Regions from separate parts of the Pseudonocardia sp. NPDC046786 genome, predicted to be linked through region 2. Evidence: riboswitches for the same ligand, from Rfam matches in the RefSeq annotation. Region 2 holds a riboswitch; the other holds the start of a gene.
The links. Region 2 has a riboswitch for thiamine pyrophosphate ahead of thiO (glycine oxidase ThiO). Riboswitches for the same ligand answer to the same signal wherever they lie in the genome.

Region 1 (4,152 bases), on a different contig from region 2:
CCGCGCACCGGGCCGCCGTCCACCGTGACCGTGCCGGTCGTCGTCGCGCCGTCCAGGATCCCGGTCAGCGCCCCGAACAGGGTGGACTTGCCGCAGCCGGACGGGCCGACCACCGAGACGAACTCGCCGGCCGCGACGTCCAGCGAGACGCCGGACAGCACCGGGCGATCGCCGTAGGACACCGCCAGGTCCCGCACCGAGACCTTCACCGGTGGTCCCCCCGGTACCACGGCGTGACCAGGCGCTGCACCAGGTAGGTCAGGCCGAACAGGGTCACCGACAGCGCGGCCGTCACGGCGACCGCGGCCAGCACCAGGTCGGTGCGGAACTGGTTGCGCTGCAGCTGCATGAAGATCCCCAGCCCGGCCCGGGCGCCGACGTACTCGGCGAAGATCGCGCCGGTCACGGCGTAGGTGATGGCGATCCGCAGCGAGGTGAAGAACGACGGCATCGCCCCGGGGAGCCGGACGTACCGGAACCGCTGCCAGCGGCTCGCGCCCATGCTCCGCAGCAGCGCCGTCGCCGACCGGTCGGTGGCCGCGAAGCCCTCGATCAGGCCGACCGCCACCGGGAAGAACGTCACCAGCGCGATGACCAGCACCTTCGGCAACAGCCCGAAGCCGAACCAGATGATCAGCAACGGGGCGATCGCGATCACCGGCAGGGTCTGCGAGGCGACCAGCAGCGGGGTCAGCGCGCGGCGCAGCCACGGCGAGAAGTCCACCGCCACCGCGACGGACCAGGCCACCATCAGCGACACCGCGAAGCCGATCGCCGTCACCTGGACCGTCGGCAGGGTGTTCGCCCACAGCGCGTCGCGGAACGCCCAGCCCTGTTCGAGCACCCGGGCCGGCGAGGGCAGCACCTGCGGGGCGACGCCGGACACGGTCACCGCGACCTGCCAGACCGCCAGCAGCAGCCCGACGACCAGCAGGGCCGGCCCGAGCCTGCGGATCACGGCGTCAGGTAGTCGTTGGTGAACCAGGTGGCGAAGTCCGGCAGCTCGGTGACCGGTGCGCCGTCCGGACCGGTGACCGAGCCGGTGGAGTACAGGAAGCCGGAGAACCCGGACCAGCGCTCGGCCGTCTGGAAGCCGACCCGGCCCTGCTCGTCGCGCAGGAAGCGCTCGGCGAGCATCGCGGCGCCGCGGTCGACCAGCTCGTCGGAGGTGAAGGCACCCGGGTTGGCCTCCTTCAGCATCCGGGCCGCCTCGGCCGGGTCGTCGGCGGCGAGCCGGTAGCCGCGCTGCACCGCGCCGACGAACGCGCGGGCCCGCTCCGGGTCCTGGGCGAGCCGGGTGGAGTTGCCGATGAGCAGCACGTTGTAGGCGTCCGGGAAGCCGTAGTCGGTGTAGCGGAACGTCCGGATCGGCTCGCCGCGCAGCTCGGCCTCGATGCCCTCGACGTTGACGAACGGCTCGGTGAAGTCGGCCCGCCCGGCGTAGAGCGCCTCGTAGGCGGCGGTGTTGAGCACCTCGGTGGTGAACTCGCCGCGGCCGCCGGCGGCCCGGATGACGGCCTGCATCTTCGGGATCTCGCCCGGCCCGCCGAACCCGGCGTAGACCTTGCCGTCGAGGTCGCGCGGGGAGCGGATGTCGGCGCGGTCGGCGCGCACCGCGACCTCGGTGGCCCAGTGCTGCAGGATCGCCATCACCGAGGTGATGTCGGCGCCGGCGGCCCTGGAGAAGGTGAACGAGTCCTGGAAGCTGATGCCGAAGTCGGCGGCGCCGGTGCCGACCAGGGTGTCCGGCGAGGTGGCGTTCCAGGGCAGGAACTCCACGTCCAGGCCGGCCTCGTCGAAGTAGCCCGCCTGCTGGGCGACGAACAGCCCGAGGTGGTTGGTGTTGGGTGTCCAGTCCAGCGCCACCCGCACCGGTCCGGACGCCGGGGCGCCGCCGGAGCAGCCGGTGAGGACGAGCAGCAGCAGTGCCCCGAACAGGGACAGCACACGAGCGCGCACGGGGGCGGCCTCCCTACGCCGGTGTCAACCGGATCAGGTTCGAACGGTCGGCGGCCGGTCCTGCCGCCCTCTCAGCCTCGGTGCGCGGGCTCCCGCGGTACGTCCGGACGATATCCCAGCCGCGCCACCGCCCGGCGCCGTCACCCGGTCGATATCCTCGGGCCGACCACGGCGGTACACGGAAGGACGAGATGGCGGCCTCGCTCTGGCCCACGGGCGCTCCCGGGCGGCCCGCACCCGATCCCGGCCCGGCGCTCGTGCGGGTGGCGCTGCAGGCCGGCGCGACGTCCGTCGCACACGTCGACGTCGCGGCGATGCTGTCCGGGATCTGCGTGGCGCTGGTGCCCGCGGCCGGGGTCGCCGGCGCGGTGCTGGTCCTGCACGAGCCGGCCGACCCGCGCGATCCGGAGCGGCGGCGCGTGTTCGGCTCGGACACCGCGGCCACCCGGATCGGCCAGCTGCAGGCCCGTTCCGGCGCCGGTCCCGCGCTGCGCACCGCGCACGACGGCCGGGTGCTGGTCACGCCCGATCTCGCCCGGGCCGATCCGCCGGGCCTGGCCGCGGTCGCGGCCGGCTGCGGGCTGGTGCGGTCGCTGACCGTGCCGGTGCTCGTCGGCGCGCACGCCGCGGGCGCGCTGCAGCTGCTCGACCGCCGGGACTCCGCGGCCCGGCCGGCCGATCGGCTCGCCGGCGCGCTGCAGGTGGTGACGACGGCGCTCGCCGCCCGGATCCGCGACGTCCGCGAGCTGGCCCGGCTGGAGCAGCGCGCCGCCGCCCCGCGCGGCACCGGCCCCCGGCCGTCGTCCGGTGAGCGACCTCCGGACCGCACGGCGCTGATTCCGGCCGCCCGCCGCCCCGGGGTGCCGCCCGCCGGGCCGCGGGTCCCCGCCCAGCGGCGGGCCCGGCACCGGCGCGACGACGCCTGAGCGGCGGCCGGCTCAGCGCTCTGAGGGCGCGTGGTCGGCCTCGGCGGCGGCGCGCAGCGCCTGCAGCTGGACGTGCTCCTGCAGGTAGGCCGACACCCGCTGCCTGCTGACCCCGAACAGCCGGCCGATGCCGGCGATCGTCTCCCCCTCGGCGTGCAGGGCGACCGCCTCCTCACGGCGGAAGCGTCCCCCTATCGCGCCGAGACCGTCCAACGCTCGGGTGACGGTCTCGACGATCAACGGCCGCTCCTCGCGCGGTACGATCTCTCTCCAACCGAGGCCTCGGGCACGCAGTTCCTGCAGTTCGCGGACCCGTCGTCGGGCGAACTCCAGATCGGCGACGGAGGCGTCGAGTTGGGCACCCAGCGCGGCCAGCGCCCTGTCCGCGTCGTCGGCGCTCTCAGCGCTGCCGGCGCTGCCGGCGCCGTCAGGGTCGTCAGCGTTGTCCTCCGCCGTGGTCACACGAGTGAGGGTACGGGCCGGTGAGCCCGGCCCGGTGGAACGGCGTACCGTGAGAGCCCGCAAGGGGGGTTGCTCACTCGAATGGGTCAATCCGTGCAGGTGAGTGCCAACAGTGCCAACTTCGGAAACGGGAGAATCGGTATGGCGCGGTACGACGTCGTCATCGTCGGCGGTGGGTCGGCCGGTGCCGTGCTCGCCCATCGCCTGAGCGAGGATCCGTCGCGCACGGTGCTGATGCTGGAGGCCGGTCAGCCCGACCACCGCTGGGACCCGGTCATCCGGATGCCCGCGGCGCTCTCCCACGCCTGGGGCAACCCGCGGTACGACTGGTGCTACACCTCCGAGCCGGAGCCCGGCCTCGCCGGGCGCCGGGTCGCCGTCCCCCGGGGCAAGGTGCTCGGCGGGAGCAGCAGCATCAACGGGATGGTCTACCAGCGCGGCAACCCGGGCGACTACGACCGCTGGGCGACCGGTCCTGGCCTGCAGGAGTGGAGCTCGGCGCACTGCCTGCCGTACTACCGGCGGCTGGAGCGCAGGCTCTCCGAGCACCGCATCGCGCTCGACGCCGACGGGTCGGGTCCGCAGATCCTGGAGCGCGCCCCCGCCGCGGGGCCGCTGAACGACGCGTTCCTGATCGCCGCGGGCCAGGCCGGGCACGCGGTCGTCGACAACGTCAACGGGCCGCGCCAGGAGGGCTTCTCCCGGACCGAGCGGACCATCTTCCGCGGCCGCCGGTACTCCGCGACCGACGCCTACCTGCACCCGGTGTCGGCGTCCCGGCCGAACCTGCAGGTCCGGACCGGCG
Region 2 (4,152 bases):
GCCCGCCTCGACCCCGCGGCGCATCGCCGTGGCCATCCGCTCCGGATCGGCGGCCCGGGTGACCGCGGTGGCGAGCAGCACGGCGGCGCAGCCCAGCTCCATCGCCAGCGCCGCCTCGGACGCGGTGCCGATGCCGGCGTCGAGCACCACCGGCACGCCCGCCTCGGCGACGATCATCTCGATGTTGTGCGGGTTGCGGATCCCCAGGCCGGTGCCGATCGGTGAGCCGAGCGGCATCACGGCGGCACATCCGGTCTGCTCCAGCTTGCGGGCGAGCACCGGATCGTCGTTGGTGTAGGGCAGCACGGTGAACCCGTCGTCCACCAGCTGCTCGGCGGCGTCCAGGAGCTCCACCGGATCCGGCAGCAGGGTCCGCTCGTCGGCGACGACCTCCAGCTTCACCAGGTCGGTCTCCAGCGCCTCCCGCGCGAGCCGTGCTGTCAGCACCGCCTCGGCGGCGGTGCGGCAGCCCGCGGTGTTCGGCAGCACCCGGATCCCGAGCCGGCGCAGCAGGTCCAGCAGCCCGGTCCCGCCGGTGACGTCGACCCGGCGCAGCGCCACCGTCGTCAGCTCGGTCCCGGACGCGACCAGCGCCCGCTCCAGGATCTCCAGGTTCGCCGCACCCCCGGTCCCCATGATCAGCCGGGAGTCGAACTTCTCGTCGCCGATGATCAGCGGCGCGTCGGCCTGTTCGGTCATGGTCATCCTCCCTGCACCGCGGTCAGCACCTCGACCCGCGCGCCGTCGGTGATCCGGTGCTCGTTCCAGGACGCCCGCGGCACCACCTCGCCGTCGACGGCCACCGCGATGCCCCGCGCGGGCAGCCCGGCGTCGGCGAGCACCCGGGCCAGCACCGGCTCGCCGTCGCCCTCGATCTCGTGGCTCTCGCCGTTCAGCACGATCTGCAACGTCAGCTCCTCTCGGCCCCGACCGGGTCGAACCGGCGGGGGTCGGCCGCACGGGCGGTGTCCGGCACGTCCCGGCCGCGCAGCAGCGCGGCGACCGCGGCGGCGGTGACCGGGACGAGCAGCATGCCGTTGCGCCCGTGCCCGGTCGCCACGAACATCCCGTCCGGCCCGATCCGGCCGATCAGCGGCAGGTTGTCCCGGCTCCCCGGGCGCAGTCCGGCCGCCGTCTCGGTCAGTTCGTACTCGGCGATCCCGGGCAGCACCCGTTCGGCGTCCCGGAGCAGGTCCCGCACCCCGCCGACCGTGACGGCCGTGTCGAACCCGTTCTCCGCGGTCGTCGCACCGATCACCAGGTCCCCGTGTCCGGGTACCACGCGGGGGACGGCGTACACCGGGCGTCCGTCGACGAGTGCGCGCACCGTCCGCGACGGCGGCGGCAGCGCGCCGGCCCGCCGGGTCAGCCGCAGGATCTCGCCCTTCACCGGGCGGACCAGCCCGTCCAGCACCGGGTGCAGGCCGGCCGAGTGCGCCCCGGCGGCGAGCAGCACCGCGTCGGCGCCGATCGCGGTGCCGTCGGCCAGCCGCACGCCGGCGACCCGGCCGCCGGTCTCCCGCACCTCGGTGACGGCGCGCTCGTCGACGGTGACGCCGAGCCGCGCGCAGGCGGTGCGCAGCGCGGCGAGCAGCCGCCGGTTGTCCACCGACGGGTCGCCGGGCACCGACAGCCCGCCGCGGACGTCCGGGCCGAGCGCGGGTTCGAGCCGGCGCAGCTCGCGGCCGGTCATCCGCTGCACCGGCCGGTCCAGCGACTCCAGGTACCCGGCGAGCGAGTTCAGCTCGTCCCGGTCCCCGGAGCCGGTGGCGACGACGACGGTGCCCTCGGGATGCATCCCGGCGTCGGTCCCGGCGTCGTCGGACAGGGCGCGGGCGAACTCCGGCCAGCGTGCGACCGAGTCCAGCCCGAGCGCCAGCAGGTCCTCCTCGCCCGGCCACGCCTCGGTGACCGGCGCCAGCATCCCGCCGGCCACCCAGGACGCCCCGGTCGCCGGCGCCGGGTCGAACACGGTGACCTGCCAGCCGGCCCGGGCCGCCTCGCGGGCCGCGGACAGCCCGATGGCACCGGCACCGGCTACGGCCAACCGGCCGCTCCGAAGGGCGGTCATGGAACTTCCACCTCACTCCCTGCGCCGGCATGACCCGGATCAGGTTCGACGGTCGGGACCGCGGCAGGTCCCCTCTCAGCCCGCTCGCCGGGCTCCCGTGGTTCGTCTCGTGCCACCGTCAGGCTACGCCGTACCGTGCGGGCCGTGTCCCACACCGATACCCGCGTCCGTCGCCTGGACAGGCTCGCGGACGCCCGCCTCTACCTGTGCACCGACGCCCGCTCCGAGCAGGGCGACCTGGCCGGCTTCGCCGACGCCGTTCTCGCCGGCGGGGTCGACATCGTCCAGCTGCGGGACAAGGGCGGCCCGGACGGGCCGCTGGAGGCGCGGACCGAGCTGGCCGCCCTGGAGATACTGGGAGACGCCTGCCGCAGGCACGGTGCGCTGCTCGCGGTGAACGACCGGGCGGACGTCGCGCTGGCTGCCGGGGCGGACGTGCTGCACCTGGGCCAGGACGATCTCCCGGTGCGCTGGGCACGCCGGGTGGTCGGCGACGACGTGATCGTCGGCCGGTCCGCGCACAGCGCCGACGAGACGGCCACCGCGGCCGTCGAGGACGGCGTCGACTACTTCTGTGCGGGCCCGTGCTGGCCGACGCCGACCAAGCCGGGCCGTCCGGCCCCGGGCCTGGACCTGGTGCGCACGGTCGCGGACCGGGCACCGGAGCGGCCGTGGTTCGCGATCGGCGGGATCGACGAGCAGCGGCTCGACGAGGTGCTCGACGCCGGGGCCACCCGGATCGTGGTCGTCCGGGCGATCACCGGCGCCGAGGACCCGCGGGCCGCCGCCGAGCGGCTGCGCGCCCGCCTGCCCCATCGGACGCAGGCAGCAGGCGCGCCCGCGCCGCACCGCTGAGCCGGGGCCGCCGGCGGGCCGCACCGCTGGGCTCAGCCGGTGCCGCCGGTGGTGCCGCCGTCCTGCCCGGACTGCTGCCGGCCGGACTCGGGCTGCTCGGTCGGCAGCACCCGGTTCAGCCGGTCCTGCAGCGAGTCGCCCTGCCCCGAGCCGGATCCGCTCTCCTGACCGGGCTCCGAGGTGGCGGTGCTCTCCGCCGACTCCGAGGTGGACGTGCTGGTGCCGGTCTCCCCGGTCGAGGTCTCGGACTCGCTCGACCCGCTGTCGCCGGAGCCCGCGCCCTCGTCCTGCTCGGTGGTGTCCGTGGCCGGCGGGCCACCGACGGCGCGGCTGATCGAGGTGCCGCCGTCGCCGCCACTGAGCGGCGAGCCCTTGATGAACTCGATACCGGTGATCAGGAACATCGAGACGGCGAAGGTGACGACGCCGATCACCGCGGACACGATCACCGACTTGCGGGTGAGACGCACCCGCCGGAACCGGCCGTGCGCCTGCTCCGCCGGGGCACGGCGGGCCCGGCCCGGTGCCGCCGCGGCGCCGAGCAGCACGGTCTCCTCGCCGGTCGGGCCGGCGGCCCCGCGGACGACCGGCTCGCGCACCGGCAGCACCGCGCCCTTCTTCGCCAGCTCGACCGCCTTGGCCGCCTTGTCCTTGCTGACCTCGATCGAGCGGGTGAACAGGGTGGTGGCGAGCGTCGAGATGATCGAGCCGAGTGCGGCGCCGACCACCGTGCCGACGGCACCGAGGAACGACCCGAGGATCGCCGTGACGACCGCGGCGCCGGCACCCGCGGCGATCTTGGTCGGGTTCAGGTCGGCCTTCAGCGACGTCTCACCGCCGGTCTTCTCGGTGCCGCCGTCCGCGCCGCCGGGACCGCCGCCGGGTCGGCCGCCACCGGGACCGCCCGGGCCACCAGGACCGGCGGGGCCGCCGGGACCGCCGCCGACCGGGCCGTGCGGGCCGCCGGGACCGGCCGCACCCGGGCTGCCGGGGTACGCCCTGGTCTGCGAGTGGCCGCCCGGGGGCGTGCTCTGCGGGACGCCCGGGCCGGGCACCACCCGGGTGGGTCGCTGCACGGCCCGCGGGGACCGCGCCGTCGGGACGCCGGGGGGCGCACCCTGCGGCGGCCGGGACGGGGCGGAACGGCGCTGGACCGGGACGCGCGGCGCGTCCGGTGCGACGGGACGGCCGGAGGGGAACGGGTGAGCGGGGCGGCGTCCACCGGG

Region 1: linked by a shared signal. The riboswitch ahead of ABZ881_RS11585 (ABC transporter substrate-binding protein) and the one ahead of thiO (glycine oxidase ThiO) in region 2 are both predicted to bind thiamine pyrophosphate.

What each region holds. Positions count from the first base shown of each region.
Region 1 covers NZ_JBEYYF010000007.1:215,874-220,025, forward strand. The annotation lists gene ABZ881_RS11575 (ABC transporter ATP-binding protein) at 1-209, opposite strand, end outside; gene ABZ881_RS11580 (ABC transporter permease) at 206-958, opposite strand; gene ABZ881_RS11585 (ABC transporter substrate-binding protein) at 955-1,959, opposite strand; TPP riboswitch at 1,968-2,057, opposite strand; gene ABZ881_RS11590 (GAF domain-containing protein) at 2,151-2,885, shown strand; gene ABZ881_RS11595 (hypothetical protein) at 2,898-3,347, opposite strand; gene ABZ881_RS11600 (choline dehydrogenase) at 3,489-4,152, shown strand, end outside.
Region 2 covers NZ_JBEYYF010000030.1:43,739-47,890, reverse strand. The annotation lists gene ABZ881_RS27245 (thiazole synthase) at 1-699, opposite strand, end outside; gene thiS (sulfur carrier protein ThiS) at 702-908, opposite strand; gene thiO (glycine oxidase ThiO) at 911-2,071, opposite strand; TPP riboswitch at 2,070-2,179, opposite strand; gene thiE (thiamine phosphate synthase) at 2,207-2,926, shown strand; gene ABZ881_RS27225 (hypothetical protein) at 2,959-4,002, opposite strand.